DNA from 4 places in the Azospirillum sp. UENF 112521 genome. Region 1 is predicted to be linked to each of the others. Evidence: predicted binding sites of a transcription regulator. Region 1 holds the regulator's gene; each other region holds the start of a gene.
What was found. The regulator LexA, encoded in region 1, represses DNA repair genes until DNA is damaged. The targets are predictions, from matches to a motif close to ATGTTCTANTTTGGTTC.

Region 1 (7,855 bases):
AGGCGAGCGTCACCACGGCGCTGCTGAACGGCGAGGAGTTCGGCATCCCGGAAGCGACGATGGACGACTTCCGCAACAGCGGGTTGGCGCATCTGCTGTCGATCTCCGGCCTGCATGTCGGCATCGCCGCCGGCATCCTGTTCTATGTCGTGCGGGCGTTGCTGGCGTCGGTGCCCTACATCGCGCTGCGGTGGCCGATCAAGAAGATCGCCGCGCTGTTCGGCATCCTGTCGGCGCTTGGCTACACGCTCCTGGTCGGGGCGCCGCTGCCGACGGTGCGGTCGGTGCTGATGACCGGCATGGTGATGGGAGCGATCATGCTGGACCGTCACCCGTTGAGCATGCGGCTGGTCGCCTTCGCCGGGCTGGTCACCATGGCGATGGATCCGGAGGGGATGCTGGGCCCGAGCTTCCAGATGTCCTTTGCCGCGGTGGTGGCGCTGATCGCCGCCTTCGAGAAGGGCAGCGCCAGGCTGGCGGACTGGCGGCGCGATGCGGGATGGATCGTGCGCGGGCTGTTCTATGTCGGCGGGATCCTGCTGACCAGCGTGGTGGCGACGCTGGCGACCTTGCCCTTCTCGCTCTTCCATTTCCAGCAGATCGCCTTCTATGGCGTGCTGTCGAACCTGATCGCCATTCCCATCACGTCCTTCTGGGTCATGCCGTGGAGTTCTGATCGCCTACGCGCTGCTGCCCTTCGGACTGGAGGCGCCGGCGCTGATCGCCATGAACTGGGGCGACCGGGCGGTGATCTGGACGGCGGAATTCTTCGGCCGTCTCCCCTGGGCTTCGCTGACCGTGCCGGCGATGCCGGCGGAAGGCTTTGCGGTGCTGGTGATGGGAGGGATCTGGCTCTGTCTTTGGACGCGCTGGTGGCGGTGGCTGGGGATGCTGCCGGTCCTGGCCGGGCTGGCCTCGCCGATGCTGGCGGTGCGGCCGGATGTGCTGGTGGCCGGCGACGGGACGGTGATGGCGGTCAGGCTGCCGGACGGACGACTGAGCGCATCGGTCAAGGGCGGCGGCCGGATGACCGAAACCTGGCGGGAGCGCGATGGCGAGCGGTCGGTGGCCGATCCCTGGCCGGCCGACGGGGGATGGAGCGGGGGAGGGCGGTCGCTGGACTGCGACGCGTTTGGCTGCCTGTACCGGGTGCAGGGAAAGACAGTGGCGTTGCCGCGGCTGCCGGATGCGCTGGACGAGGACTGTGGGGCAGCTGATGCGGTGGTGACGGCGGAGGTGGCGCGGCGCTGCCGGGCGGATTCTGGTGGTGGACCGCTGGACCCTGCGCCATGAGGGCGCGCATACGCTGACGGTGACCGCCGAGGGGGTGACGGTGGAGACGGTGCGCGGGCTGCGGGGAGATCGGCCCTGGACCGGAGGAAAGTGAGAGGAACTTGGACATCGCCGATCCCATCCGCCGCGGGGACGGAGGAGAGGATCGGCGGTTGGGCTCGAAAAGCTCAGTACTTGCGCACGAGACCGACCAGCTTGCCCTGCACGCGGACGCGGTCGGCGCCGAAGATGCGGGTTTCATAGGCGGCGTTGGCGGGTTCCAGGGCGATGGTGTTGCCCTTGCGGCGCAGGCGCTTCAGCGTCACTTCGCCCTCGTCCACCAGAGCGACGACGATGGTGCCGTTCTCCGCCGCATCGCAGCGCTGGATGACGATGGTGTCGTGGTCGAGGATGCCGGCCTCGATCATCGAGTTGCCGGAAACCTCCAGCGCATAATGGTCGCCACCGGTCAGCATGGAGGCGGGGACATCGACGAAGGCGCTGTTGTCGCGCAGCGCCTCGATGGGCGTACCGGCGGCGATCCGGCCATAGAGCGGGAGCTGCACCGTCTCGTTCGCGGCGGCCGGCGTCGGTGCGGGGGGAGCGGCGTCGCGGCCGGCGAAGGCGAAATCGCCCTTGATGACGTTGGGCTGGAACTTCGGCTTGGGAGCCGCGGTCCGGTTGCGGGAAGCGTCGAGACCCTCGGGAAGGCGCAGAACCTCCAACGCACGGGCCCGGTGGGGCAGGCGGCGGATGAAGCCGCGCTCCTCGAGCCCGGTGATCAGGCGATGGATACCCGACTTGGACTTCAGGCCCAGGGCGTCCTTCATCTCGTCGAACGACGGCGAGACACCGCCCTGGCCAAGCCGTTCGTGGATGAACAGCAGCAATTCGTGCTGCTTGCGCGTGAGCATGGATGCCTCCCGGCCTCGGCCAGACTGAAGATGGAACAAAAACTAAACGTTGCTCCATGTTCTAGTTTGGTTCCTGCCGCGCGTCAAGCCCTCCATCGGCATCTTTTAGAACTTGAGGGGAACATCTGGAACGGCATGAAACAGTTTTCCGGGTGATGTTCAACTGTTCCAGCCGGCCGTTCCGGCGCTCTGCTCAGGCGCTCTGCTGAAGTCTAGATGCTGAGCGCCCCATCCGTCAAAGGAAGCACTGTCACCATCGCGCCGGCCGGTTCCGGGTCGGCATGGGGCGGGCGGGGGATCAGGCAATCGGCCTGGGCGTACAGGGTGGTGATGGCGCTGTCCTGCCGGGCGAAGGGTGTCACGGTCAGGACACCGTCCGGGCCGGCGGCCAGCGTGGCGCGCAGATACTCCTCGCGCCGGTCGTTGGCCCTCAACGGGCCGGTCAGGCGGGCGCGCAGCGGCAGACGGTCGTCCTCCGGCGGCAGGCCCTGCAGCACGCGCAGGACCGGGCGGAGGAACAGGAGCGCCGTGACGCCGGTGGACACCGGGTTGCCGGGCAATCCCAGCAGCGGCACAGACCCGGCACGGCCGAACATCAGCGCCTTGCCCGGACGCATCGCCACCGTCTGCACCTCCAGCGCCACGCCGCGTTCGGCAAGCACATCGCGCACGAGGTCGTAATCGCCCTGTGCCGCCCCTCCGGTGGTGACCAGCAGGTCGCAACCGGCCGCACCCTTCGCCAGTGCCGCCACGCTCTCCGCCGTGTCCCTGGCGACGCCCAGATTGTGGGCGATCCCACCCTGGGCGGTCACCAGGGCGCAGAGGCCAAGCGCATTGGTGCTGACGATCTGGCTCGGACCCAGCGGGTCGCCGGGCAGGGCGATCTCGTCGCCGGTGGCAAGCACGGCGATGCGCGGCCGGCGATGGACCGACAGCCAAGGCACGTTGCCGCCGGCGGCCAGCGCGATGTCGCGCGCGGTCAGGCGCCGGCCCTTTGGCAGAAGCTCCTGACCGGCCGTGAAGTCGAATCCGGCCTCGCGGACGAAGCGGCCGGCGGCCACGGCGCGGCCGATCCGCACGGTGGCGTCGTCGGCGCTGCAATCCTCCTGCATCACCACGGCGTCGGCACCGCCGGGCAGGGGCGCGCCGGTGAAGATGCGCACCGCCTCGCCCCGGCCGACGCTGCCGGTGAAGGCATGGCCGGCGGCGGATTCGCCGATGCGGCGCAGCGGGACGGGGGCCTCGGCGGTCGCAGCGGCGATGTCGGCGGCACGCACGGCCCAGCCATCCATGGCGGCGGCGTGAAAGGGCGGCTGGGTCAGCCGGGCGACCACCGGTTCGGCCAGCACACGGCCGAGCGCGTCGGGCAGGGCGACGGTTTCCGCCGGGAGGGCGGCGAAGGCCGACAGGATGCGGGCGCGCGCCTCGGCGACGGAGATCATCGCGTCAGGCTCCGGTGGAGGAGGATGTGGACGCGCCCCACTCGCCGCTCTTGCCGCCGGCCTTGTGCAGCAGGCGCACATCGGTGACGGTCATGCCGCGGTCCACCGCCTTGCACATGTCGTAGACCGTCAATGCTGCGATGGTGACGGCGGTCAACGCCTCCATCTCCACGCCGGTCTGGCCCTTCAGCTTGCAGGTCGCCGTCACGTCCACCGCGTTGCGGGCGGGGTCGCAGGACAGGTCGACCTTGACCGAGGTCAGCATCAGCGGGTGGCACAGCGGGATCAGGTCGGGCGTGCGCTTGGCCCCCATGATGCCGGCCAGCCGGGCGACCGACAGCACGTCGCCCTTCTTCACCCCGCCCTGCATGATGAGATCAAGGGTTTCCGGCTGCATCAGCACGGTCGCCGCGGCTGTCGCGGTGCGTTCGGTGTCGGCCTTGTCGGAGACGTCGACCATCACCGCCTTGCCCTCGGCGTCGAAATGGGTGAAGCCGGTCATCGGGCGGTCTCCGTCAGAAATTTTTCCATGAAGACGCTGACGCCATTGTCTTCGTAGCAGGCATAGGGGCCGCGGTCGGTGAAGCCGGCCTTGCGGTAGAGCGCCAGCGCTTCGGGCTGGTGGATGCCCGATTCGAGCAGCAGGGCGTCCAAGCCCTCCGCCCGCGCCAGATCCTCCAGCCGGGCGAGCAGACGGTCGCCGATGCGCTGTCCGCGGGTGGCGGGATCGACATACATCCGCTTGATCTCGCCATAGCCGGTCGGATCGACGCGGAGTGCGGCGCAGCCGACCGGAACGCCGTCCTTGCGGGCGACGAGGAAGCGCAGGTCCGGCGCTTCCAATTCGCCGATGTCGAGCAGGTGGCAGGTATCCGCCGGATAGAGATCCAGCAGATAGCGGTCGAGCGCCGCCACCAGCGCGATCACGGCATCCTGGCGCGGGCTCTCCGCAGCGATCAGCACATCGTCTGTCACATCGGCCACCATCTCGGTCATCGCATCACACCGGAGCCAGCAGGGCACGGGTGGCGGCGGTCACATCGGCCTGCCGCATCAGCGATTCGCCGACCAGGAAGCAGCGCGCCCCGACCTTCGCCATCCGCGCCAGATCGACGGGGTTGTAGAGCCCGCTTTCGGCCACCAGCATGCGGTCGGCCGGCACGTTGGCGGCCAGTTCCTCCGTCGTCGCAATATCGACCGCCAAGGTCTTGAGATTGCGGTTGTTGACGCCCAGCAGCGGCGTCCTCAGCAGCAGCGCGCGGTCCAGCTCGGCGCGGTCATGCACCTCGACCAGCACGTCCAGGCCCTGGGCGATGGCGGCGTCCTCGATCTCCGCCGCCTGGGCGTCGGACAAGGAGGCCATGATGATCAGGATGCAGTCGGCGCCCAGCGCGCGGGCTTCGACGATCTGGTAAGGATCGACCATGAAGTCCTTGCGCAGAACCGGCAAATCCACTGCGGCACGGGCCGCCACCAGATATTCGTCCCTGCCCTGGAAATAGGGCTCGTCGGTCAGCACCGACAGGCAGGTGGCACCGCCCTCGCGGTAGGCACGGGCCAGGGCCGGCGGGTCGAAGTCGGCGCGGATCAGGCCCTTGGACGGGCTCGCCTTCTTGATCTCGGCGATCAGCCCGTAACGCCCGGCCTCGACCGCGGCGCTCAGCGCCCGGATGAAGCCACGCGGCGGGTTGCTCTCGTTGGCGGCCCTGGCGGCGGCCTCCACCTCCGACAAAGGGCGGGCGGCCTTGCGGGAGGCCACCAGGGCGCGCTTGTCGTCGTTGATGCGGGTCAGAACGTCGCTCATCAGGCCACTGCCTCGTTGGTGATGGCGACCAGCCGGCGCAGCCGGTCGCGGGCGCCGCCGCTGTCGATGGCGTCGGCGGCCAGGGCGACACCGTCCTTCAGGGTCGCGGCCTTGCCGGCCACCAGCAGGGCGGCGGCGGCGTTCAACAGGACGATGTCGCGGTAGGGGCTGCGCACCCCGTCGAACAGGGCATGGATCGCCTCGGCGTTGACCTGGGCGTCGCCGCCCTTCAACTCCTCGATTCGGGCGCGGGGCAGGCCGGCATCCTCCGGCGTCACCTCGAACACCGTCACCTCGCCGTCCTTCAACTGGGCGACGGTGGTGGGGCCGGTGGTGGTGATCTCGTCCAGCCCGTCGGAGCCATGGACGACCCAGGCGGCCTCGGAACCCAGCCGCTTCAGCACCTGGGCCAGCGGCTCCACCCACTGCTTGGAGAAGACGCCAAGCACCTGCCGCCTGGCGGTCGCTGGGTTGGCGAGCGGACCCAGCAGATTGAAGACGGTGCGGGTGCCGAGCTCGACGCGGGTCGGGCCGACGTTGCGCATGGCGAGGTGGTGGCGCGGCGCCATCAGGAAGGCGATGCCGGCGTCCCACAGCGCCTTGCGGACCAGCGCGAAGTCGCAGTCGAGGTTGACGCCGAGCGAGCCGAGCACGTCGGCGGCACCGGACTTCGACGAGATGGCGCGGTTGCCGTGCTTGGCGACAGGCACGCCGCAGGACGACACCACCAGCGCGGCGGCGGTGGAGATGTTGTAGGTGCCCGCACCGTCGCCGCCGGTGCCGCAGGTGTCGATGGTGCCGGGAGGCGCTTCGACCGGGATCGCCTTGGCGCGCATGACGCGGGCGGCGCCGGTGATCTCGTCCACCGTCTCGCCGCGGACGCGCAGCGCCATCAGGAAGCCGCCCATCTGCGACGGGGTGGCGTTGCCGGACATGATGATGTCGAAGGCGAAGCCAGCCTCGGCCTCGGTCAGGGCGGCGCCGGTGGCGACCTTGCCCAGGATGGCCTTCATGTCGGACAGATCGCCGCTCATGCCGCGGTCTCCAGGCCCGCGTTCACCGGGCGGGGACGGGTCAGATCCAGGAAGTTCTGCAGGATCTGGTGGCCGTGCTCGCTCTCGATGCTTTCGGGATGGAACTGCACGCCGTGGATCGGCAGCTCGCGGTGGGCCAGCGCCATGATCAGGCCGTCGGCGGTCTCGCCGGTCACCTCCAGGCAGGCCGGCAGCGAGTCGCGCTCGACGATCAGCGAATGGTAGCGGGTGGCGCGGAACGGGCTGGGCAGGCCGGCGAGCACGCCGCGGCCCTCGTGCCGGATGTTGTCGACCTTGCCGTGCATGGGAACCGGCGCGCGGATCACCCGGCCGCCGAAGGCCTGCCCGATGGACTGGTGGCCGAGGCAGACGCCCATCAGAGGCAGGCGGGCCTTGGCGGCGGCGTCGATCAGGGGCAGGCAGATGCCGGCGCGGTCGGGATCGCAGGGGCCGGGGGACAGGACGATGCCGTCGGGGCGGAGCGCCATCGCCTCGTCCACCGTCAGGGCGTCGTTGCGGCGGACCTGCACGTCGGCGCCAAGCTCGCCGAGGTAATGGACGAGGTTGTAGGTAAAGCTGTCGTAGTTATCGATGAGCAGCAGCATGCGCCTTCCGCCTTCCACCTTTGCCCGGCCACCGTCGCCCGGGTCGTCCGGGCCGTTCCGGCCCCGTTCCAACGAGGGACACCCTAGCGGCTGAAAAGGGGGATTTCCAGCCTCCGCGCAGAACTTTGCCCCTGGGCCCCCGCGTCCTCACCGGCAGTCGAGCTGCGGCGGCGTCTTCGGCTCGTCCAGGACGTTGCCGCGGATGTCGGTTTCCAGCGTCAGGGTGCAGCGGCGGGTCTGGCGCGGCAGGTCGGCGGCGAGCGTCGCCTCGGTGCCGCGATACCGGCAGAGCACGAAGAGCTTGCCGCGCTGCGCGGCGTCGAACTCCCAGAGCTGGACCAGACGGCGCGCATGCCTGGTCTCGCTGTCGGGCGCCAGGGTGGTGCGCGCGGCGCTGGCCATCTGCTGGGCGCGGTCGCCCTCGATCAGGGTGATGCCGATGAAGCCGTGGCTGTCACGGCCCGGATAGGGCGCCCAGCCGCCGGGCGCCTCCGGCTGGGCGGTCACGCTGACGGTCGGCGGGCATTGCGGGCCGCCGGCAGCCAATGCCGGAGAGGCGGTGGCCAGCAGCAGCGGGACGATGACGAGGAAAGGGCGCATCGGGCGGTCTCCGGAGACTGGTCGGGCCAGTGGAAAGACGGTGCCGTTGCGGCGGCCGTCTTGTGTCGTTTGAGCAATTGCGGTCGCGGCGGCAGGGTGCCACTGTGCGCCGCCCCGGTCGCAGGATGGACATCGTCACCATGGCCCGCAAGGCGCCTTCGAAAGCCCGCAAGGTTCCGCTTCC
Region 2 (7,855 bases), 1.4 Mb from region 1:
TCGCAGCGTCTGACCGCGATCGCCCTGGTCCCGCTGACCGTCTGGTTCGTTTTCGGCGTCATCCGTCATCTGGGTGCCGATCACGCCGCCTTCATTGCCTGGATGAAGTCGCCCTTTTCGGCCGTGATGATGATCCTCACCGCCGTGGTCACCTTCCACCACGCCCAGTCCGGGCTCCAGGTGGTCATCGAGGACTACGTGCATGCCGAATGGCAGAAGATGGCGCTGATCATCGGCGTCAAGTTCCTGTCCTTCGCCCTGGCGGCCGCCTGCGTGCTGGCCGTCGTGAAGATCTTCATCGGAGCCTGACGACCATGGCGACCGCCTACAACATCATCGACCACACCTATGACGTCGTCGTCGTCGGCGCCGGCGGCGCCGGTCTGCGCGCCACCTTCGGCATGGCCGAAAAGGGCCTGAAGACCGCCTGCATCACCAAGGTGTTCCCGACCCGCTCCCATACCGTGGCGGCGCAGGGCGGCATCTCGGCCGCGCTCGGCAACATGGGCGAGGACGACTGGCGCTACCACATGTACGACACCGTGAAGGGGTCGGACTGGCTGGGCGACCAGGACGCCATCGAGTACATGTGCCGCGAGGCCATCCCGGCGATCATCGAGCTGGAGCACTACGGCGTGCCCTTCTCGCGCACGCCGGAAGGCAAGATCTACCAGCGCGCCTTCGGCGGCATGACCGCGCAGTACGGCAAGACCCAGGCCTATCGCACCTGCGCCGCCGCCGACCGCACCGGCCACGCCATCCTGCACACCCTCTACCAGCAGTCGCTGAAGCATGAGGCGGAGTTCTTCGTCGAATACTTCGCGCTCGACCTCATCATGGAGGACGGCGTCTGCAAGGGCGTGCTGGCCTGGAACCTGGACGACGGCACGCTGCACCGCTTCCGCGGCCAGCTGGTGGTGCTGGCGACCGGCGGCTACGGCCGCGCCTACTTCTCGGCGACGTCGGCCCACACCTGCACCGGCGACGGCGGCGGCATGGTCCTGCGCGCCGGCCTGCCTCTGCAGGACATGGAGTTCGTGCAGTTCCACCCGACCGGCATCTACGGCTCCGGCTGCCTCATCACCGAGGGCGTGCGCGGCGAGGGCGGATACCTGACCAACTCCAACGGCGAGCGCTTCATGGAGCGCTATGCCCCGTCGGCCAAGGATCTGGCGTCGCGCGACGTCGTGTCCCGCTCGATGACCATCGAGATCCGCGAAGGCCGCGGCGTGGGTGAGCACAAGGACCACATCCACCTGCACCTCGAGCATCTGCCGCCGGAAATCATTCACCAGCGCCTGCCCGGCATCGCCGAGACGGCCAAGATCTTCGCCGGCGTGGACGTCACGAAGGAGCCGATCCCGGTTCTGCCGACCGTCCACTACAACATGGGCGGCATCCCGACCAACGTTCACTGCGAGGTGCTGTCGCCGACCGCTTCGAACCCGGATCAGGTGGTGCCGGGCCTGATGGCGATTGGCGAGGCGGCCTGCGTGTCGGTCCATGGCGCGAACCGCCTGGGCTCCAACTCGCTGCTCGATCTGGTGGTGTTCGGCCGTGCGGCCGCCATCCGCGCCGCCGAGATCGTCCAGCCGGGCAAGGCCCCGTCGGTCAAGCCGGACGCTTGCGACAAGGCGCTGGAGCGGTTCGACCGCATCCGCAACGCCAAGGGCTCGATCAAGTCGGCCGACCTGCGGCTGGACATGCAGCGGACGATGCAGAACAACTGCGCCGTCTTCCGCACCGGCGAGGTCCTGGACGAAGGCGTCAAGAAGATCGACGCGGTCTATGCCAAGAAGGGCGAGATCGCCATCTCCGACCGCTCGCTGGTCTGGAACTCCGATCTGGTCGAAGCGCTGGAGCTGGACAATTTGCTGGGTCAGGCGGTCGCCACCCTGCATTCCGCCCAGAACCGTCCGGAGAGCCGCGGCGCCCATGCCCGTGAGGACTATCCGAACCGCGACGATGAAGGCTGGATGAAGCACACCGTCATCTGGGTCGCGGACAATGGCGAGACGAAGATCGATTACCGCCCGGTCCATATGTACACGCTGACCGATGAGGTCGAGGTCTTCCCGCCCAAGGCCCGTGTGTACTAAGGCCCGCCGGATAAAGGAAATCAGCCATGGTTGAATTCAACCTGCCAGCCAACTCCAAGGTCGGCGTCGGCAAGACCGTGAACGTCGCGAGCGGCGCCAAGCGGGCCAAGACCTTCAAGATCTACCGCTGGAACCCGGACGACGGACAGAACCCGCGCGTCGACTCCTATGTGGTCGACCTCGACAAGTTCGGGCCGATGATCCTCGACGCGATCATCTATATCAAGAATCAGGTCGACAGCACGCTGACCTTCCGGCGCTCCTGCCGCGAGGGCATCTGCGGGTCGTGCGCGATGAACATCGACGGCACGAACACGCTGGCCTGCCTGAAGGCCATCGAGGACGTGCCGGGCGACGTCAAGATCTACCCGCTGCCGCACATGCCGGTGGTGAAGGATCTGGTCCCCGACCTGAAGCACATCTATGCCCAGCTCGCCTCGATCAAGCCGTGGCTGCAATCGCAGTCGCCGGCCCCGAGCCGCGAGCGGCTGCAGTCGCCGGAGGACCGCGCCAAGCTGGACGGCCTCTACGAATGCATCCTGTGCTTCTGCTGTTCGACCTCGTGCCCCAGCTACTGGTGGAACGGCGACCGTTACCTCGGCCCGTCGATCCTGCTCCAGGCCTATCGCTGGATCGCCGACAGCCGCGACGAGATGACGGGCGAGCGCCTCGACAACCTCGAGGACCCGTTCCGCCTCTATCGCTGCCACACCATCATGAATTGCACCAAGGCGTGCCCGAAGGGTCTGAACCCCGCCAAGGCCATCGCCGAGATCAAGAAGCTGATGGTTGCGCGCCGCTGATCGCGGACAAACGTTCGCGACACGGAAAAGGCGCCCCTTCGGGGGCGCCTTTTTTCATTTTGGGGCTTCTCAGACGAAGTCCGGGTCGGTCGGGCGCGATGGCGGCAGGTCGTTGCCGGGAGCCGGGCTGTCGGTGGTGCCGGGGCCGCCGGGGTTGGGCAGGTCGGGGTTGTCGGTGCCCGGCAGATCGACGCCGGGAATATCCTCGTGCGGGCCGGGGAAAGGGCCAGAGGAGAAGGTCTGCGGGGCGGCGCTGAGGCCGGGATCGGCGATCGGCATGAGGCGGTTTCCCTCTGTCGGTGGATTGCGGTTGCTCGCTCTTCCCTATCAACGGCCGAAGCCGCAATCCGCTCCATCGCACGGGACGATTGCGTGCGCACCGGTTGACCGATGGCGGCGAGGGGGTATGCTCTTCGGGAGATCACCAACGACCACGAACCACGAATGGGCGGTGCCGGCCGGCGTCGCCCCGCGTAGGGACACATTTTCTTTCTAGGGAAGGACCGAAATCATGGGCGGCATGGCAGGCCAGGCGTGGAGCTGGATCCAGGGCGAGTGGGTGGAGGGCAATCCGCCCATCGTCGGACCGCTGTCCCACACGCTGTGGCTCTCTTCGACGGTCTTCGACGGCGCGCGTGCCTTCCAGGGCGTGGCCCCCGACCTCGACCTGCACTGCGCCCGCGCCATCCGGTCCGCCCAGGTGATGGGGCTGGAGCCGATGGTCACCGCCGGTGAGATCGAAGAGCTGTGCTGGGACGGCATCCGCCGTTTTCCCAAGGAAGCCGAGTTGTACATCCGCCCGATGTTTTACGCCGACGACGGCTTCGTCGCCCCGGCGCCGGAGAGCACGCGCTTCGTCCTGTCGATCTACGAGGACCCGCTGCCGCAGCCGACGGGCTTCGCCGCCTGCATCTCCACCCGCCGCCGGCCGATCCCGACCATGGCCCCGACCGAGGCCAAGGCTGCCTGTCTTTATCCGAACGCCGGGCTGGCGCTGACCGAGGCGCGCAAGCGTGGCTTCCAGAACGCCATCATGCTGGACGCCATCGGCAATGTGGCCGAGTTTGCCACGTCCAACCTCTTCATCGCCAAGGACGGGGTGGTGCGCACGCCGGTGCCGAACGGCTGCTTCCTGAACGGCATCACCCGCCAGCGCATCATCGCCCTGCTGCGCAATGATGGCGTGACGGTGGAGGAATGCACCCTGACCCCGCAGGACGTGTTGGAAGCCGACGAGGTCTTTTCCACCGGCAACCACGCCAAATGCGTGCCGGTGATCAAGGTGGAGGACCGCAGCCTTGCGGCGGGACCGCTGTTCCAGCGGGCGCGGGCGCTTTACTGGGAATACGCGTTCCGCTGATCGAGCAACGCCACCGCCGCCCGGCGGTGATGGGCCAGCGTGGCGGCCAGCCGGGCCAGCCACGCGTCGGTCCGGCAGGTCGCGGCGGTCAACGCGCCGCGGCGCCGGGCCGTGGCGAGGCGTGCTTCCGCCGCGAGCGTGCTGTGCAGACGGAGCGTTGCCGCGCGTTTGAGGGCGTTGGCGCGGCTTGGGCCGCCGAGCAGGGCGGAGCGAAGCTCCTGCTTCGGCGGCTTGGCGTCATGGGTGCGGTGAAGGCTGTCCAGGCGGGCGGCACGGTCCATGGAATGGACGATAGCGCCTGTCGGGATATGCGGTAAAGGCAAATTTTCCTAGGATCGCGCGCCGGGTGGGGAGGTGTTTGACCTCCTCACTGGCTCGCCCAGATGATCCGCGCCATCCAGGCGACGTCCGACAGCGGGATGCTGCGGTCGGGGTGGGCCCGGTTGATCGACAGCAGTTCGATCTTGGTCGCCGTCTCGCGCATCAACTGCTTGGCCATCACCTCGCCGCCCTTGGTGCGGACGACGACGCGGTCGTTGCGGCGGATCTGCGCGGCAGGCGAGACGATGATGGTGTCGCCGTCGCGATAGACCGGTTCCATGCTGTCGCCGGAAATCTCCAGCGCATAGGCATGCGGGTCGCCCAGGCTCGGAAACAGCAGTTCGTCCCAGCCGCTGCCGGCCGGGAAGCCGGCATCGTCGAAATAGCCGGCCGACCCGGCCTGGGCATAGCCGATCACCGGAACCCGTTGCAGCGGGGTGGTACCGGCGCCGTCGCCGACCAGCGACACGAACTCCGACAGGGAGGCGCCGGTGGCGTCCAGCACCTTGGAGATGCTTTCCGTCGACGGCCAGCGCAGCTTGCCGTCGTTGGTGGTGCGCTTGCTCTTGTTGAAGGTGGTCGGGTCCAGTCCGGCGCGCCGTGCCAGCCCGGAGGCGGAGAGCCCGTGCTGTGCCGCGAGGCGGTCGATGGCCCGCCAGATGTCCGTATGTTTCAGCATGGGACGATAATCTCATAAAGCGGCGACAGCGTCCCTAGGAACTTTTTCATAAAACCATTGACCGCGGGCAGTGGCGGGAACATAACGCAAACAGAAGGCGCGGCCGCGAAGCAGGTCCGGTGTCTCTCTTCCCAAAAAATCCGAAGCCGCAAGGAGACCAGCATGCTGCGTCCGGCCGCCACCGCTTTGCCTGCAACCAGCCTTTCCCGGACCGTTCCGCTGAAGCCGGAGCCCTACAGCGTCGAGGGCCAACCCTTTGCCGATGCGGAGGAGGCGTGGTTCTGGGCGGTGCAGGCGCATGAGGCCAAGGCAGCCGGGGCGCGGGTTGTCGCCGGCTGTGGGCAGGTCGCGCGGCCCTGCGAGCCGCAGGACCTTCTTCAGGTGGTCGACCGCCTGTACCGGGCGCGCAAGCTGATGCGCGACCACCTGCATGTGCTGGTCCATTACGGCCGCCGCCAGAGCGCGCCGGAACCGGACCGCTTCCGCGAACAGCGGGCCCATTCGCTGTGGCAGGAGGCGTTCACCGTGATCGCCCCGGCGCTGCGCAACAAAGGCATCGCGCGATGAGCGCCGCCCCCTGGACCGCCGCCTGGATCGTCTATCGCGGCGAAGCGCCCTTGTGGTGGCTGCGGTTGCTGAAGCCGGGCTTCCGCCACTGCCTGGCCCTGCTGACCGACGGTCGGCGCTGGGTGGCGGTCGATCCGCTGGCCGGTTTCACCGACATCGCGGTGCTGGACCTGCCCGCCGACTTCGACCTGCCGGGCTGGTACCGCGCCCAGGGGCTGACGGTCGACGCCGCCCCGCTGCGCCGCCCAGCCGGCCCCGCCCCCTGGGGGCCCTTCACCTGCGTCGAGGCGGTCAAGCGCCTGATCGGCTTGCGCGCCCGCCGGGTGCTGACCCCCTGGCAACTGCACCGCCACCTGACTGGAGGAGACCGCGCATGCCCGCATCCGCAGCCGTGAAACCGTCCGCCCGGCGGAAGGGTGACCTGTCGGAACCGGAAGCCCTGCTTGACCGCTACCGCGTCGCCCGCGAACGGCGCAGCGTGTGGGAAAGCCATTGGCAGGAGTGTTACGACCATGCGCTGCCCAACGGCCGGCCCTTCCGCGGCGGCGGCACGCCGGGCGAACGCCGGGTCGACCGGCTGTTCGACGGCACCGCCCCCGACGCGGTCGAGCAGTTGGCCGCCAGCCTGCTGTCGGAACTGACGCCGCCCTGGTCGCGCTGGTTCGGCTTCCAGCCCGGTCCCACCCTGACCGGGGCGGAGCGCGACCGGGTCGCTCCGCTGCTCGACCGTGCCGCCGGCATCGTCCAGGCCCATTTCGACCGCTCCAACTTCGCGGTGGAGATCCATCAGTCCTTCCTCGACCTCGTCGCCGTCGGCACCGCCAGCCTTTTGATGGAGGAGGCCGCCCCCGGCGCCCCGTCCAGCCTGCGCTTCACCGCCGTCCCGCTGGCCGAGGCGGTTCTGGAGGAGGGGCCGGACGGCCGGTTGGACGCCACGTTCCGCCGTAGCGAGGCGACGCTGGCCCAGATCCTCCAGCGCTTCCCCGGTGCGGACCTGCCAGATGAGGTGCGGAAGCAGGCGGCGGGGGAGCCCGACAGCCGCTTCCCGCTGGTCGAGGCGGTGCTGCCCGACGGGACTGCCTATCGCTGGGGCGTGGTGCTGGACAGCGGGCTCGCCGAACCGTCCTGGCTGGCGCAGGGGCGCTTCGCCCAGTCCCCCTTCGTCAATTTCCGCTGGCTCAAGGCACCGGGCGAGACCTATGGCCGCTCTCCGGTGATGAAGGCGCTGCCCGACATCAAGACCGCCAACAAGGTGGTGGAACTGGTGTTGAAGAACGCCTCCATCGCCGTCACCGGCATCTGGCAGGCTGACGATGACGGGGTGCTGAACCCCACCACCATCCGGCTGGTGCCCGGCACCATCATCCCCAAGGCGGTCGGGTCAGCCGGCCTGACGCCGCTGGCCAACCCCGGCCGGTTCGACGTGTCGCAGCTGGTGCTGGACGATCTGCGCGGCCGCATCCGCCATGCGCTGCTGGTCGACCGGCTGGGGCCGGTGGAGTCGGCGCGGATGACCGCGACCGAGGTGCTGGAACGCTCGGTCGAGATGGCGCGGCTGCTGGGCGCCACCTATGGCCGCCTGCAGGCCGAGCTGATGACGCCGCTGGTGCTGCGGGCAGTGTCGATCCTGCGCCGGCGCGGCGAGATCCCGGACATCACCGTGGACGGCCGGTTGGTGGAGTTGCAGCACCGTTCCCCGCTCGCCCAGGCGCAGGCGCAGCGCGACGTCCAGGCGACGCTGCGCTGGCTGGACAGCGTCAAGGCGCTGGGGCCGGAGGCGGAGGCCACTGTGGATGCGGCGGCGACCGCGCATTGGCTGGGCGAGGCCTTCGGCGTGCCGGCCAAGCTGATGCGGGCGCAGGTTGCCGGCGCCGGGCTGGACGCCGGAGCGGGTGCCGGTGGCTCCAATGGCTGACCGCCCAATGGCTGACCGCCCGACGATCGAGCAGGCCGGCTGGGACTGGCTGGAGGCGACGCTTCCTGCCGATCCGCAAATCGGTGCGGCAGCGGATGCCGACCCGGCGCC
Region 3 (7,855 bases), on a different contig from region 1:
TGATGGCGGCAGGGCTGACCGTCGCCTTCGGGCATGACTGCGTGATGGACCCCTGGTATCCGCTGGGCTCCGGCGACATGCTGGAGGTGGCGCAGATGGGGCTGCATGTCGGGCAGATGACCGGCCAGGACGGCATCAAGGCCGCCTTCGACGCGGTGACGGTCAACCCGGCCAGGCTGCTGCATCTGGACGGCTACGGGCTGGAGCCGGGCTGCAACGCCGATCTGGTGGTGCTCCAGGCCGGCAACCCGGTGGAGGCGATCCGCACCCGCGCCGCCCGCCTGTTCGTGCTGCGCCGCGGCCGGATCGTCAGCCGCTGCGAACCGGTGCAGGCCAGGCTCGACCTGCCGGGGCGGCCGGAGATGGTCGATTTCCTGCTGAACCGGGGATAAGACCAGCACAAAAAAGCCCGCCGGAACAGCTGTTCCGGCGGGCTTTTCTTTGTTCGGAAAACCTTTACGCCTTCAGGAAGTCCCGCAGCGCGTCGGCAACCGCGTGCATCTCCTGCTCGGTGCCGATGGTGACGCGCAGGCAGCTCGGCAGGCCGTAGGACGGCATCTGGCGGACCAGGATGCCGCGGGCCTTCAGGAACTGGCGGGCGGCCTCGGCGTCGTCCTTGCCGGCGGGCTGGCCCTTGAAATCGACCAGCACGAAGTTGGTCACGCTGGGGTGCACCGTCAGCCCCAGCTCCCGCACGGTGGCGGAGAACCACTCGCGCCACTGCTCGTTGTGGCGGCGGGAGCGGTCGAGGAACTCGGCATCCTCAACCGCGGCGACGCCGGCGACATGGGCGGCGTTCGACACGTTGAAGGGGCCGCGCACCCGGTTCAGCACGTCAACGATCCCGGCCGGCCCATAGCACCAGCCGATGCGCAGCGAGCCCAGCGCGAAGATCTTCGAGAAGGTGCGGGTCATCACCACGTTGGGGAACCGCTCCACCAGCTCCTCGCCGGCGGTGTAGTCGTCCTTGTTCATGTACTCGGCATAGGCCGCGTCGATGACCAGGATGACGTCCGGCGGCAGGCCGGCATGCAGCCGCGCCACCTCCGACGCCGGCAGATAGGTGCCGGTCGGGTTGTTCGGGTTGGCGAGGAAGACCAGACGGGTGCGCGGGGTGACGCGGGCCAGCAAATTGTCGACGCTGGCGGTCAGCCCGTCCTCGGGTGCGGTCACCGGGGTGGCGCCGACCGACTTGGCGCCGATCGGGTACATCAGGAAGCCGTATTGCGAATACAGCACCTCGTCGCCCGGCCCGGCATAGGAGCGGATCAGCAGGCTGATGATCTCGTCCGACCCGGCGCCGCAGACGATGCGGTCGGCATCCAGGTTGAAGCGCTTGGCGATGGCGCCGCGCAGCGCCGCCGAGCCGCCGTCCGGATAGCGGTGCAGAGTCCCGGCCGCCGCCGCATAGGCCTCCATCGCCTTCGGGCTCGGCCCCAGCGCCCCTTCGTTGGAGGCGAGGCGGATATGACCCTGATGCTCGCCGCCGACATAGGCAGCGATGTCGAGAATCCCCGGACGCGGCTGCGGGCCGTTCGGCTGGGTCATGGTCTGCTTACCTTCCGACGCTGGTGGATGGGCGGTTCAAGGATGGGGTGGAACAGGATGGAACAGTTCCGGCGGCCCTGTTCCAACGTTCCACGGAGGGCCGGCAGGATAAGGCAGGAGCAGCCCCGGCGGCTCGCCTCATTCGCGCACATCAGCCCAGAGCGAGCGGCACGGCATAGCCGCCGACGACGTTGACCCGCACCGGGATGTCGCCCGAGCGTTCCAGCAGCTTGGCGAGGCGGGGGTCGCCCTGGCCGACGAAGTCGGCGATCTCGACCAGATGGACCGACGGGCCGCCGCCGCTCATCCCGGTGGCGTGGCCGGCCGGATGCCAGGTGCAGAAGCCGACCGGCGGCAGGCCGCAGGCCTCCAGCGAATCCTTCAGGCGGCCGCGGCTGAGGTCGCCGCCGATCTCGATGCTCAGCAGGGTGCGGTCGTCGCCGGTCGGCTCGTGCGGGACGGCGGCGATGGCGAGCGCGTCGCGGTTCTCGCCGCGGGCATTGCCGCGCCCGCCGAAGGGCAGACGCGCCACCACCTGCGGCCGGCCGGCGTCGGCCGACACCAGGAAGCGCCACCAGGGATCCGAATCGTCCTCGGCCGGATAGGGCACCACGGCGACCGTCGCCGTCCCCTCCGACACGGCGCGGAGCGCTGCGGCGGGAGTGTTGACGGCGGTCATCGGCACGAAGCCGCCGAAATGGTCGCGGGCGACGTCCCAGAAGCCGCGGCGGTCCTCCGGCGCATAGACGGCGACGGCGAAGGGGCCCTGCATGCGGGTGAAGGCGGTGATCATCTCCCGCCAGATGCGGACGACGACCTGGGCGGGGAAGGTGCCGGCATGGCGGGCCATCAGGCGGCGCAGGATCGTCGCCTCCCGCGCCGGGCGGAGGAAGATGGGCTGGGCGCCGGTTTCGGCCGCGCCATTGCCCTTGGCCGCCCCGATGCGTTCCACCACGGCGGCGCGTCGCATCAGCAGGTCATGGATCGCGTCGTCGATCTGGTCGATTTCGCGGCGCAAATCGTCGAGCGGGGTCCGGGCGGAAGCCATGGGTCAAAAAACCATCGAATGCAGAGCCGGTTAGTAGTAGTCCGCATGCGCCCTGAAATCAAAGAAAACATTGACACTCCGAAGGCCGGCTTCGTAGCTATACGCTCCCGTTCCGCCACAGCTCCCTGACGGTTCCCATCAAGGCGCCACAAGGCTTCCGACAAGGCACGAAACGAGATGTCCGCGGCCCTCGACAGCTCCGCCCCCAATGCCCCCGCCCCCGCTTCCAACGAACAGGTCATGCCGGGCAAGCGCGTGCGTCTGGCGGTGGACCGGCCGATGCGGCTGGACAGCGGGGTGGAGATCGGCGGCTTCCAGATCGCCTACCAGACCTACGGCACGCTGAACGCCGACAAGTCCAACGCGATCTTCATCTGCCACGCCCTGACCGGCGACCATTTCGTGGTGGAGAGGCATCCGGTCACCGGCAAGCCCGGCTGGTGGGAGATGCTGGTCGGCCCCGGCAAGCCGGTGGACACCGACCGCTATTTCGTCATCTGCTCCAACGTGCTGGGCGGCTGCCTGGGCAGCACCGGGCCGAAGGATCTCGATCCCGCCACCGGCCAGCCCTATGGCCTGTCCTTCCCCGTCGTGACCATCGGCGACATGGTGCGGGCGCAGAAGCTGCTGGTCGAGCATCTCGGCATCGAAAAGCTGTTCTGCGTCATCGGCGGCTCGATGGGCGGCATGCAGGTGCTGCAATGGGCGGTCGCCTACCCCGAATCGGTGTTCGCCGCGGTGCCCATCGCCACCGCCGCCCGCCATTCGGCGCAGAACATCGCCTTCCACGAGGTCGGACGCCAGGCGATCATGGCCGACCCGGAATGGCGCGGCGGCAATTACCTGCTGGAAGGCACCAAGCCGGAGGCCGGCCTGGCCGTCGCCCGCATGGCGGCGCACATCACCTACCTGTCGGAAACGGCCCTGCACCGCAAGTTCGGCCGCAATCTGCAGGACCGCAAGGCGATCACCTACGGCTTCGACGCCGATTTCCAGGTGGAAAGCTACCTGCGCTACCAGGGGGCGGCCTTCGTCGAACGCTTCGACGCCAACTCCTACCTCTACATCACCCGCGCGATGGATTACTTCGACCTCGCCGCCGATGCCGGGGGCACGCTGGCCAACGCCTTCCGGCCGGGGGGCAAGACCACGCCGGTGCGCTTCTGCCTTGCCAGCTTCTCCAGCGACTGGCTGTTCCCGACCTCGGAATCGCGGGCCATCGTGCATGCGCTGAACGCCGTCGCCGGGAATGTCAGCTTCGTCGAGATCGAGACCGACAAGGGCCACGACGCCTTCCTGCTGGACGAGCCGGAGTTCCATCAGGTCATCCACGGCTTCCTGGAGGGCTGCGCCGAGCATCGCGGCCTGTCCGTCCGCCGCCGCGCGCGCTGAGTGAGACAAGACAACCGACCATGGTGGACATTCGCGACGATTTGAAGCTGATCGCCGAGATGGTGGAGCCGAACAGCCGCGTGCTGGACGTCGGCTGCGGCGACGGCGCCCTGCTGGATTACCTGGCCCACACCAAGAATGTCGACGGGCGCGGCATCGAACTCAGCATGGACGGAGTGCGCCAGTGCGTGGCGCACGGCCTGTCGGTGATCCAGGGCGATGCCGAGACCGACCTGAAGGACTATCCGGCGGAAGCCTTCGACTATGTCATTCTGGGCCAGACGCTTCAGGCGATGAAGCAGCCGCGCGACGTGCTGGAGATGCTGTGCCGCATCGGCCGGCGCGCCATCGTCTCGGTGCCGAATTTCGGCTATTGGCGCGTCCGCATGCAGCTGATGCTGACCGGCCGCATGCCGGTGACGGAAAAGCTGGGCTACCAGTGGTGGGAAACGCCCAACATCCATTTCTGCACGCTGCGCGACTTCGTCGTGCTGACGGAGGAGATGAGCATCACCATCGAGCAGACGCGGATCATCGACCGCGCCGGCCGGGTGACCAGCCACGCCCATTCCGGCTTCGCCAACCTGCTGGGCGAACAGGGCGTCTTCCTGCTGCGGCGCAACGGCTGAGGGGGCCGGGCCAGGGGGCGGGAACCTTCCGCCTTCAGGTTTGTTCATGATGCGTTCCCTTTCGAGAGGCACGCATCATGACGACCAAGCACACCGCCGATACCCATGACCATGCCGGCCACGAGAATCCGAAGACCGGCGAAGACACGTCCAATCGCGACAAGAACCCCGACGACTGGACCACCGGCGACGAGCCGATGACCGGCGCCCAGGCCTCCTATCTGAAGACGCTGAGCGAGGAGGCCGGCGAATCCTTCGATGACGGCCTGACCAAGGCCGAGGCGTCGAAGCGCATCGACGCGTTGCAGGACAAGACCGGCCGCGGGAAGTGAGTGGGGAGGCAGCGGAAGATCCCCTCTCCCCCGGGGAAAGGGTTAGGGTGAGGGGGGCGCGCGGCGGCCCTCCAGCAAGAATCCAACATGTGCATCCACCTCACCCCGCCCCCCTCCCCGGGGGGAGAGGGAGACGAGCGCGGATTCATGTCGGCAACCCAACCCCACCTTCCGCTGTTAACCAGGGCGATACCTGAATCCGAACGGAAGGGTCGCCCTCATGCTCCGCCCCCTCATGCTTGTTCCGGCCGCGGCGCTGCTGCTGACCGGCACCGCCTTTGCCCAGACCGCGCCGGGCGTCGCCGCCTCGCCGCCGCTGATGACCGCGCCGCGGCCGGACGACCAACCGGCGACCGGGCAGATCGCCTCCCCGCCGGGGGTCAGCGGCGAAGCGCCGTCGCGTGAGGTGCAGAACCCCGCAGCGCCGGTGACGGGGCCGGTGACGGGATCGGTGACGGGCGCGCAGGGTTCCTCGCCGCCGGTGGCGGCATTGCCCTCCGCAGCGCTCAATCCCGAGCAGGCGCGGGCGATGGTGGGGACGGAGCTGCGCACCCGCGACGGGCAGATGGCCGGCCGCATCCTCGACTTCACCATGGACAGCAGCGGCGACCGGGTCGACCGCATCGTGATGGCGCCGAACGAGGTGCTGGGGCTGGGCGAGAAGCTGGTGGCGCTACCGGCCGGCGCGCTCGCCAACGGTCCCGACGGGCCGATGCTGGACATCGGGCAGGCCGACCTCGACAAGGCGCCGACCTTCGCCTATGGCGACGAGCCGACGCTGACCCGGCCGGAAAGCCAGCAGCCCAAGCCGTAACCGGTCAGGCGGCCGGGCGGCGGCGGAAGATGCCGGTCAGGCAGGCGAAGAGGCACAGCCCGGCGCCAAGCCACAGCACGACGACGCTGCCGTCCGCCTTGCCGATGGCGGTGAAGACCAGTCCGACCGTGGCGGCGCCCAGCGTCTGGCCCAGCAGCCGGCCGGTGGCCTGGATGCCGCTGGCGCCGCCGCTGCGCTCCTTCGGCGCGCTGCTGACCAGCACCTTGTTGTTCGGGGTCTGGAACAAGCCGAAGCCGAAGCCGGCCAGCGCCATCCGCCAGACCACATCCAGCGTCGACGGGTCGGACGGCAGCAGCGCCATCAGGGCGAGGCCGGCAGCGAAGGCCAGCAGGCCCGCCGCCGCCAGCCGCGTCGGCTCGTAGCGGTCGGCCAGCCGGCCGGAGATCGGGGCGACCAGCGCCACCACCAGCGGCCAGGGCGTCATCAGCAGGCCGGATTCCGTCAGCGACCGGTTCAGCACATCCTCGAAGAAGAAGGGCATCGCGACGAAGACGATGTTCTGCGCGGCGAAGGAACAGACCGAGGTGACGACCGTCAGGGCGAAGACCGGGCGGCGCAGCGAGATCCACCGGCAGCAGGGGGGCTGCCTGCGCCAGTTCGCGCCGCACCAGCGTCGCGCCGAGCGCCAGGGCCGCCAGCAGTTCCGCCGCGACAAGCCAATAAGGCTGGCTGCCATCCACCCCCTTGAAGCCGACGATCAGCAGGCCGAGCATGCCGGCGTTCAGCGCGGCGCTCAGCCAGTCGAAGCGGTGACCGGCCGGGTTGGACGCCGGCATCGCCCGCGCCGCCACCGCCAGCGCCGCCAGCCCCAGCGGCACATTGACGGCGAACAGCCAGGGCCAGGAGGCCACCGACAGGATCAGCGCCGCGAGGCTGGGGCCCGCCGCGGAGGACACCGCGACGATCATCGCGTTGTAGCCGACGCCGCGGCCGAGATGGGTGGAGGGGTAGATGTGGCGGACCAGCGCCAGATTGACGCTCATGATCCCGGCGCCGCCGATGCCCTGCACGACGCGGGCGGCGGTCAGCACCGGCAGGTTCGGCGACAGCGCGCAGGCCAGAGAGGCCACGGTGAAGAGCGCGAGCCCGAACCAGTAGACCTTGCGGTAGCCGATGATGTCGCCCAGCGACGCGAACGGGAACAGCGAGACGGTGACCGCCAGCTGATAGGCGTTGACCACCCAGATGGCGCTGGCGGCATCGACCGCGAACTCGCGCTGGATGGTCGGCAGGGCGATGTTGGCGACCACGCCGTCCAGCACCGCCATGATCAGCGCGACGGTCATCGCCGTCATCGCCCAATAGCGCTGCGGGATCGGCAGTCCGTCGGACGCCGTCACGGGCGGCTTGCGGGGTGCGGATTGGGCGGGGGCGAGAGGCTGGACGGGAAGATCTGGCATGGTGGGGATCAGCATAGAGTCCGATCCACTCTGCGCGGTCGCAGCAATTTCGCATGAAAGCATTGCGGAGGCCGGGCGCAGGGCTGGGTCTCTGTCCGGCCGGAACCCGTCCCACGCCCCTCTGTTGGAAGAGAACGCGAGCCAACAATAGGAGCGCCACCATGACCAAGCACATCCCGCCCGTCCCGCCCGAAGGCCGCAGCGACAAGGGTCCCGGCGAGCCGGCGACCAGCGCCTCGCCCGACGACGGCACCGGCAACCGCGCCGCGCCCAACACCAAGGAGCAGGGCCAGCAGGGCAACAGCCGGCAGAACACAACCCATCAAGGCTACCAGCAGGATCGGTGAGGCATGAGCAAGCGCATTGACGCGACCGACCGTCACTACACGCATGATCCGAAGACGAAGCGGTAGGCAACGCCCTTTCACCATGGGGATTTCCCCCTCTCCCTCCGGGGAGAGGGTCGGGGTGAGGGGGAGGCATGGGGTGGATATACTGGGGACCGGGACTGCGCGACCTTTGAAAATCCTTGCCGCGCATCCCCCTCACCCTAACCCTCTCCCCAGGGGGGAGAGGGGACAACGCGCGTGGGGAGTTTCTTTCACGACGCCAGATCCTTCAGGATCGGGCAGTCCGGCCGCTCGTCGCCGTGGCAGGCGTCGGCCAGCTCG
Region 4 (7,855 bases), on a different contig from region 1:
TCGGCTTCTGCAATCTGGCGCTCGACCGGCCGATCCCGTTCGACGCCTATGCCGACAGCCGCGAGACCGGCAGCTTCATCCTGATCGACCGGCTGACCAACGCCACCGCCGGCTGCGGCATGATCCGCTTCGGCTTGCGCCGGGCGTCGAATATCCACCGCCACGCCTCGAAGCTGGACAAGGCGGCGCGGGCCGGCGGGCTGCAGAAGCCCTGCGTGCTGTGGTTCACCGGCCTGTCCGGCTCCGGGAAGTCCAGCGTCGCCGACCGGCTGGAGCAGGAGCTGCACCGTCTCGGCCGCCGCACCATGATCCTCGACGGCGACAATGTCCGCCACGGGCTGAACCGGGATCTGGGCTTCACCGACGAGGACCGGGTGGAGAACATCCGCCGCGTCGCCGAAGTGTCGAAGCTGATGGTGGACGCCGGGCTGATCGTGCTGGTCAGCTTCATCTCCCCCTTCCGCGAGGAGCGCCGGATGGCGCGCTCCCTGGTGGAGGACGGCGAGTTCCTGGAGATCTTCATGGACACGCCGCTGGAGGTCTGCGAGGCCCGCGACCCCAAGGGGCTCTACCGGAAGGCGAGAGCCGGCCAGCTCCCCCACTTCACCGGCATCGACAGCGCCTACGAGCCGCCGGACGCGCCGGAGATCACGTTGAAGGGCGCCGAACAGACCGCCGACGAGATGGTCGCCCAGGTGATCGGGGAGCTGCGGCGGCGCGAGGTGATCTGAGGGGGACGGGTGAGTTTCGCTCCCCCTCGCCCTGCAAGACAGTCTGCTTTCTAAAATCTCCACAAATATTGTATGAGGGAGAACACAAAAAATAGGGTATCTTGAGCCATCGATGGCGGAGCCAACTTGGGCAAGCTGACGACCTTCGGAAAGTTGCGGGTGGTCGTCCTGGGGCGCGACCACAATCCGCCCCACTTCCACGTCAAAGGTCCCGACGTCAATGCTCTGGTCGGTATCGATCCCGTCATCGTCATCCGCGGCAAGCTGCCGTCCGACCTGTGGCCTGAAATCCGGACCTGGGCCGTCATGCACCGTGCCGAACTGGTCGCCGCTTGGAATACCCTCAACCCGCACATCCCCACCGCCTGAAAGGGAGGTTCCATGTCAGAAGGCTTCGTCATCGGGACCGACCCCCGCCCCGTCCCGCTGATCGCTGCGGTCGAGGCCGGCCCCGGAACCATCCTGACTGTCGATTGGGTCGGTGGGGGCGGGGTGTCCGTCGATCTGGCTGGCTGGATCGCCTTGCACAAAATTGACGCTCTGCGCGTGCCCACCATCTTCGCCAAGCCCGAGATCGGTGATGACGGCGACACCGTCCAATGGGCCGGGGACGAGGAGCTGTCGATCGACAGTGTGCACCTGGAGTTGCTGGCCGAACAGCAAGCCGTCTTCGGCGCGGCCGAACTGTCGGAGTGGCAGGACCGGCATGGTCTGTCCAACACCGAGGCGGCCGACCTGTTCGCGCTGCATGTCAACACCTGGATCAACTATCGCACCGGTGTCAGCTCGGTCCCGCGGGCGCTGCTGATCGCCTGCCGCGCCATCGACCGAGACCCCTTGCCTCTGGCCGCTTTCCTGCGTCCCCGCCGCCCCGGTCGCCCGCCGGCGGCGGCTGAGTGAAGCACCATCATTCCGGATAAATTCTCATCGATACAAGCCGTCAACCCACCCCCTCCCGTGCCCGCCGCAGGTCGGCGACGAAGTCGCGATAGGCCTGCTCCGCTCCTTCCCCGGCCGGCAGGCGCAGCAGGTAGGACGGGTGGACGGTGACGAACCCCTCCCAATCGCCGAACCCCATCGGCCCGCGTTCCCGCAGAACCGAGACGCTGCGCCCGCTCAGCGCGAGGGCCGCGGTGGCGCCCAGCGTCACCACCAGGCGCGGGCGGACGAAGGCCAGCTCCTTCATCAGCCACCAGCGGTAATGCTTCACCTCGCCGGCGGTCGGCGACTGGTGCAGGCGGCGCTTGCCGCGGGCGACGAACTTGAAATGCTTCACTGCGTTGGTCAGGTAGGCGGCGCTGCGCTCGATCCCGGCCTCCTCCAGCGCGCGGTCCAACAGCTGGCCGGCCGGGCCGACGAAGGGGCGGCCTTCCAGATCCTCCTGGTCGCCGGGCTGCTCGCCGACGATGGCGATGGCGGCCCCCTCCGGCCCTTCGCCCAGCACCGCCTGCGTCGCCCCCGGCACCAGCGGGTCCGCCGCCCGGATGATGCGGTTCAGCTCGGCCAGCGTCGCCGGTTCCTGCCGGGCCATGGCGGCGACGGCCTTGTCGGGGTTGCGGCGGCGGGGGGCCGCGGCCTCCGCCTCGATCATCGCCTGCACCCGCGCAGGCGCGGAGCGGATCATCGCCGGGATCGCCGCGGCCTCCGGCAAATTGGCCCAGTATTTCCGCGGCATCTCCGCCCGCATCGCCGTCGGGTTCACCCGCGCGGGATTGAAGGTGCTCTCGTAATAGCGCTGCCAGCCTTCGGCGAAGCGGTCGTCGCGGTCGAGCCCCTCCGGCCTCAAAGCCGCCGGCCCGACCGTCAGCGAGCGCCGGTCCCAATGCAGAGATCCCACCGGCGTCAGGATCGTCCAGACCAGGCTCTCGAACCGTTCGACGAAGAAGGGCGCGGTCGCCTCGACGATGAAATGGTCGGGCTCGAACCACGCGACGTAGCGCTCCCCGCCCCGATCTTCGGAGTTGTCCGGATCCCGAACCTCGCGGAAGCGCAGGAAGGCGTGCATCTTGTGCAGGTCGCGCCGCACCGCCTTGTCCAGCAGCGCCAGCCGGTGGATCAGCGGGTCGGCATGATGGTCGAGGATGTCGCGCTCCCCCCGCACCACCCGCCGGACCAGCCGGTGCAGCAGGGCATAACGCTCCGGATCGCGGTGGCAGACCACGCTTTCGATCAGCGCCCCCACCGGGCGCGGCAGCGGAACCGGCGGCGCGTCCGCCGGCAGCGGAGCCGTATCGCCGAACAGCGACGGCGCCGCCCCGCCGCTCCACACCACCGCGTCCGGTTCGACATCGAGCGCGACCAGCCCGCGCAGCGCGCGGCGGAAGCCGTCCAGATCGGCGCCGTCCTTCAACTCCACATGCCGCATGGCTCAACCCCTCAGAACAGGCTGAGCTGCTTGGGCGGCGCCACCAGCCGCTGCCGCAGGTCGGCGCGGTCGGTCAGCCCGCCCGGATGGTGGTCGGCGGCGATCAGGAAGGCGCGCGCCCGCTTCAGTCCCGACGACAGCCGCGCCACATCCTCCAGCCGCAGGGTGGTGTGGCGCCGCGCCTCGACGATCTTGTCGACCGCCCGCGCCCCCAGCCCCGGCACGCGCAGCAGCATCTCGCGGTCGGCGCTGTTCACGTCCACCGGGAAGCGCTCGCGGTTCTTCAGGGCCCAGGCCAGCTTGGGGTCGATGCCCAGATCCAGCATGCCGCCCTCGCCCCCGGCGGCGATCTCGTCCACGGTGAAGCCGTAATAGCGCAGCAGCCAGTCGGCCTGGTACAGCCGGTTCTCGCGCTGGAGCGGCGGCGGCTTGGCCGGCAGGGCGGAACTCGCCTCCGGGATCGGGCTGAAGGCGGAATAATAGACCCGGCGCAGCCCGTAGCGGCGATAGAGCGTGTCGCTGGTCTCCAGCACCGACAGGTCGGTGGAGGCGTCGGCACCGACGATCATCTGGGTGCTCTGCCCGGCGGGGGAGAAGCGGCGCTTTTCCTCCTTGGCCTCCAGGATGCGTTCGCCGACCTGACCCATCACCGCCTTGATCGAGCTGCCGTCCTTCTCCGGCGCGAACTCCTTCAGGCTGCGGTCTGAGGCCAGTTCGAGGTTGATCGACAGCCGGTCGGCCCACAGCCCGGCCTGCTCGATCAGCCAGGGGCTGGCCTCCGGGATGGTCTTCAGATGGATGTAGCCGGCGAAGCCATGGTCGCGCCGCAGCGTGCGCGCCACCAGCATCAGCTGCTCCATCGTGTGGTCGGGCGAGCGGATGATGCCGGAGGACAGGAACAGCCCTTCGATGCAGTTGCGCTTGTAGAAGCCCAGCGTCAGCTGCACCACCTCGTCGACGCTGAACCGCGCGCGCCGCACGTTGGAGGACCGGCGGTTGATGCAGTAGGCGCAGTCGAACAGGCAGTAGTTGGTCAGCAGGATCTTGAGCAGCGAGACGCAGCGCCCGTCCGGCGTATAGGCGTGGCAGATGCCGGCCCCGGTGGTCGAACCGATGCCGTCCGGCCCGCCCGTCCGCCGCTTCGCTCCCGACGATGCGCAGGAGGCGTCGTATTTCGCCGCATCCGCCAGGATCTCGAGTTTGTCGAGCAGCGCGTCATCCACTGTGATGGCTTCCCTCTTCCTTCCAGATGTTCGCAATATGTTCTTATCTAAGGAAAAGGCAAGCGGGGCGTCTTGAAAGCGGGCCGGAACGGGGCCACGTGCTCTACAACCGGATCCGGGCCCCTCTGGCGACTTAGACGTGGTCGCGATGTCGGATTTCTTCACCTGCTCTTGCGCCGACGGGCGTGACCGCACTTGGAGGGACTGATGCCCTTGCCCCTGAGACAACGCCCCCGGCCTCCGGCATTCCCCGCTCCCGACCTTCCCCGTCGCGCGCCGCCCCTCCGGCGCGCCGCACGGCTTTGCCACCGCTCCGGGTGGGCGGCTTTGCCGCCCTCTGGGCGGCCGGCTCCGTGCGCCTGCGGGGCGCCGGGGCCAGGGCCGAGACCCTGAAATCTTCCCCCGCCTCATTCCCACCCTTTTGATGAAGACGAGCATCGCCATGGACCACACCGAACGCCAGATCATCGACGACCTGTTCGCCAAGCTGCATCAGGCCGAGGCGCAATCCGGCCCGCGCGATCCCGAGGCCGAGGCGCTGATCCGCGAGCGGATCGCCCGCCAGCCGGCCGCCCCCTACCTGATGGCGCAGGCCATCGTGATGATGGAGCAGGCGCTCGCCGCCTCGCAGGGCCGCAACGAGGAGCTGGAGCGCCAGCTGCGCGAGCGTCCCGCCGCCGCTCCCGCCGCCCCGGCCCAGTCCGGCGGCGGCCTGTTCGGCAGCCTGTTCGGCGGCAGCAGCCGTCCCGCTCCGCAGCCGTCATATCCGGCGGCGGCCCCGGCCGCTGCCGCCCCTGCGGCCGCCATGCCGGCCGGCTCGCCCTGGGGCCGTCCGCCCGCCGCTGCCGGTACGCCCGCCTATGGCGACCCGCGCGTCGCCGGCTATGCCCAGCAGCCGCGGGCCGGCGGCGGCTTCATGGCCGGCGCCATGCAGACGGCGGCCGGCGTCGCCGGCGGCATGCTGATCGGCAGCGCGCTCTCCAGCATGTTCTCTGGCGGCGAGGCGGTGGCGGCCGAGGCTGCCGGTGCTGCCACCGATGCGGCCACCGCCGCCACCGACCATGTCGAACAGACGGTCGAGGACAGCGGCTGGGGCGATTTCGGCGGCGAAGAGGAGATGTGAGTCCATCCCTGATGGCGGCGCTCCGTTGAACTGAGCGCCGCCATTAGAGAAATAATTCCTATATAATGGCGTCGGACCCACCGTTGCGGAACCGACGCCATGCCTTCCCCTCTCCCCTTTTCAGGATCGCCTGCGCCAGGGCATGGGAGGGGGATTTTCCCAACCGATGGAACGCTGCCGTCCGGCCTGTTTCACAGCGTTCCATCCGGCCCCGGCGTTGGACCCTTGCCCACCCGGCGGATGGAACGCCGCCGCTTGGCGTGTTTCACGCTGTTCCAGCGGTCTCTCCCGTCGGCCCTGCCGATGGAACGCCGCCGCCCGGCACGTTCCACGCCGTTCCAACCGCCGGCCGTTCCGCCCCGCGCTTCAGGCCTTGACGATGCGGTCGGCGAAGCCCTCGACCGCCCGCATGGCGTTGCGGGTGTCGACCACCAGCGGGCAGTGGGCGGCGAGGCTCTGCCAGTCGATGCCGTCATGGTCGGTGACGATCACCGCCGCGTCGAAGCCTGCGAGCCGCTCCGCCGTCCAGTCCACGGACCTGCGGCCGGCGAGGGCGGCATGCTCGCGGGTGACCGGCAGCACGGGAATGAAGGGGTCGTGGTAGTCGACCGCGGCCCCGCGTTCCAGCAGCATCTCCATCAGCCGCAGCCCCGGCGACTCCCGGCTGTCGTCGACGTTCTTCTTGTAGGCCATGCCGACCAGCAGGATGCGCGACCGGCTGAGCCCGATCCCGGCCTGCCGGTCGAGCGCCAGGGCCAGCCGGTCCACCACATGGCGCGGCATCATCGTGTTGACCTCTCCCGCCAGCTCGATGAAGCGGGTAGAGATTCTGGTATTCGCGGGCCTTCCAGGTCAGGTAGAAGGGGTCGATCGGGATGCAGTGGCCGCCCAGGCCGGGGCCGGGATAGAAGGGCATGAAGCCGAAGGGCTTGGTCTTCGCCGCCTCGATCACCTCCCAGATGTCGATGCCCATCGGTTCAAAAACGATCTTCAGCTCGTTCACCAGGGCGATGTTGACCGAGCGGAAGATGTTCTCAGTCAGCTTGGTCGCCTCCGCCGCCCGCGTGCCCGACACCGGCACCACCTGCGGCACCACCTGTTCGTAGAGCGCCACCGCCAGCTGGCGCGCGCCCTCGTCGTCGCCGCCGACCACCTTGGGGATGGTGCTGGTGGTGAAGCTGATGTTGCCGGGATCCTCGCGCTCGGGCGAATAGGCCAGGAAGAAGTCGCGACCGCTGGCCAGCCCGGTCTCCTCCAGGATCGGCCGCATCACCTCGTCGGTGGTGCCGGGCCAGGTGGTCGATTCCAGGACCACCAGCTGGCCCCGGCGCAGCCGGTCGCGGATCAGCCGGGTGGAGGCCTCGACGAAGCTCAGGTCCGGCTCGCGCTGGGGCGACAGCGGGGTGGGGACGCAGACGATCACGGCGTCGCAGGCGGCGAATGCGTCGGCATCGGTCGTCGCCCGGAACCGCCCGGTCGCCGCCGCCTGGGCGACACGGCCGTCGGCGATCTGTCGGATGTAGGAGCGCCCGCCGTTCAGCGCCGCCGCCTTGGCCGGGTCGATGTCGAAGCCGGTGACCGTGAAGCCGGCCCCGGTCAGCGCCAGGGCCAACGGCAGTCCGACATAGCCGAGCCCGACCACCGCCACCCGCGCGCTGCGGCCGCGATAGGCGCTTTCCAGCGACTGGATGTCGGGTGCCTGCATGTCGGGCTGGGTGTCCGCTGTGCTCATCGTGCCGTTCCGTTCGAAAGGACTGGACCGCCCGGACGGCTGTCCCGCCTGCGGCCGCCGGAATGTGTGACGGGCGGCATGCTTTGCGCAACCCCCCGCTCCGTATTGGTGCCGGGGATCGGAAACTCTGGCGCCGGGACCGTGAAGGGTGCCACCCTCCCCGGACTCCTTGGACTTCCCTCGCCCAGACCCAACCCGCCATGACAGCCCGGCACCCACCTCTCCTTCCGCAAGAGATCGCCCCGGTGGATGACCGCCAGTCGGCGCTGACCGCCCTCCATCTGGGCGGCGACCCGGCGGCCCTCTTCGGCTATTTCATGGCGCTGCGCGAGGAGAGCGACCGGGCGCTCGCCGGCCTGCCACCGGCCGGCGGCAAGCACTATCCCTATGGCCGCTGCGAGGAGATCACCCGCGACCTCTTCGCCCGCCTGTCGCAGCGTCTGGCCCAGCCGGCCGGCCCGGTGGAGCGCGCGCTGCGCGCCTTCGTCGAGGGGGGCGGCGTGCTGCACAGCGTCTGGGGAGTCCTGCGCGGGCAGTATTTCCAGAACGCGCTCCAGATCGGGGCGCTCTATGTCGACGTGTCGAACGACACGGTGGTGGTTACCAAGCCGAAGGTGGAGATCCTGCCGGTCGCGGAGTCCGGCCTGGTGCCGGTGCGCGACCTCGACCATTTCCGGCAGA

Region 2: ACWPN8_RS15070 (S24 family peptidase) is a predicted target of LexA. The motif match lies at 5,340-5,356, and genes of this name have one in related genera.
Region 3: pheA (chorismate mutase) is a predicted target of LexA. The motif match lies at 2,651-2,667, and genes of this name have one in related genera.
Region 4: ACWPN8_RS31550 (putative DNA modification/repair radical SAM protein) is a predicted target of LexA. The motif match lies at 4,346-4,362, and genes of this name have one in related genera.

The regions. Positions count from the first base shown of each region.
Region 1 is NZ_JBSNCI010000002.1:1,229,172-1,237,026, forward strand. It holds gene ACWPN8_RS08115 (ComEC/Rec2 family competence protein) at 1-1,217, shown strand, start outside; gene lexA (transcriptional repressor LexA) at 1,461-2,186, opposite strand; gene ACWPN8_RS08125 (molybdopterin molybdotransferase MoeA) at 2,399-3,628, opposite strand; gene moaC (cyclic pyranopterin monophosphate synthase MoaC) at 3,633-4,130, opposite strand; gene ACWPN8_RS08135 (GNAT family N-acetyltransferase) at 4,127-4,624, opposite strand; gene trpC (indole-3-glycerol phosphate synthase TrpC) at 4,629-5,432, opposite strand; gene trpD (anthranilate phosphoribosyltransferase) at 5,432-6,466, opposite strand; gene ACWPN8_RS08150 (anthranilate synthase component II) at 6,463-7,071, opposite strand; gene ACWPN8_RS08155 (STY0301 family protein) at 7,219-7,671, opposite strand; gene ACWPN8_RS08160 (divergent polysaccharide deacetylase family protein) at 7,797-7,855, shown strand, end outside.
Region 2 is NZ_JBSNCI010000002.1:2,677,531-2,685,385, reverse strand. It holds gene sdhD (succinate dehydrogenase, hydrophobic membrane anchor protein) at 1-309, shown strand, start outside; gene sdhA (succinate dehydrogenase flavoprotein subunit) at 315-2,099, shown strand; gene ACWPN8_RS15090 (succinate dehydrogenase iron-sulfur subunit) at 2,126-2,902, shown strand; gene ACWPN8_RS15085 (hypothetical protein) at 2,972-3,181, opposite strand; gene ACWPN8_RS15080 (branched-chain amino acid aminotransferase) at 3,414-4,262, shown strand; gene ACWPN8_RS15075 (hypothetical protein) at 4,238-4,585, opposite strand; gene ACWPN8_RS15070 (S24 family peptidase) at 4,630-5,262, opposite strand; gene ACWPN8_RS15065 (hypothetical protein) at 5,425-5,829, shown strand; gene ACWPN8_RS15060 (hypothetical protein) at 5,826-6,224, shown strand; gene ACWPN8_RS15055 (portal protein) at 6,203-7,744, shown strand; gene ACWPN8_RS15050 (Bbp19 family protein) at 7,737-7,855, shown strand, end outside.
Region 3 is NZ_JBSNCI010000004.1:84,403-92,257, forward strand. It holds gene ACWPN8_RS21065 (amidohydrolase family protein) at 1-392, shown strand, start outside; gene hisC (histidinol-phosphate transaminase) at 457-1,548, opposite strand; gene pheA (chorismate mutase) at 1,700-2,596, opposite strand; gene metX (homoserine O-acetyltransferase MetX) at 2,774-3,988, shown strand; gene metW (methionine biosynthesis protein MetW) at 4,009-4,617, shown strand; gene ACWPN8_RS21090 (DUF3072 domain-containing protein) at 4,695-4,949, shown strand; gene ACWPN8_RS21095 (PRC-barrel domain-containing protein) at 5,170-5,763, shown strand; gene ACWPN8_RS21100 (MFS transporter) at 5,768-6,460, opposite strand; partial or broken gene ACWPN8_RS21105 (MFS transporter) at 6,459-7,016, opposite strand; gene ACWPN8_RS21110 (hypothetical protein) at 6,958-7,089, shown strand; gene ACWPN8_RS21115 (hypothetical protein) at 7,346-7,531, shown strand; gene cueR (Cu(I)-responsive transcriptional regulator) at 7,786-7,855, opposite strand, start outside.
Region 4 is NZ_JBSNCI010000008.1:294,619-302,473, forward strand. It holds gene cysN (sulfate adenylyltransferase subunit CysN) at 1-731, shown strand, start outside; gene ACWPN8_RS31535 (DUF4160 domain-containing protein) at 858-1,100, shown strand; gene ACWPN8_RS31540 (DUF2442 domain-containing protein) at 1,113-1,631, shown strand; gene ACWPN8_RS31545 (UdgX family uracil-DNA binding protein) at 1,672-3,096, opposite strand; gene ACWPN8_RS31550 (putative DNA modification/repair radical SAM protein) at 3,108-4,319, opposite strand; gene ACWPN8_RS31555 (DUF2076 domain-containing protein) at 4,762-5,442, shown strand; gene ACWPN8_RS31560 (UDP binding domain-containing protein) at 5,809-6,228, opposite strand; partial or broken gene ACWPN8_RS31565 (nucleotide sugar dehydrogenase) at 6,329-7,174, opposite strand; gene ACWPN8_RS31570 (hypothetical protein) at 7,420-7,855, shown strand, end outside.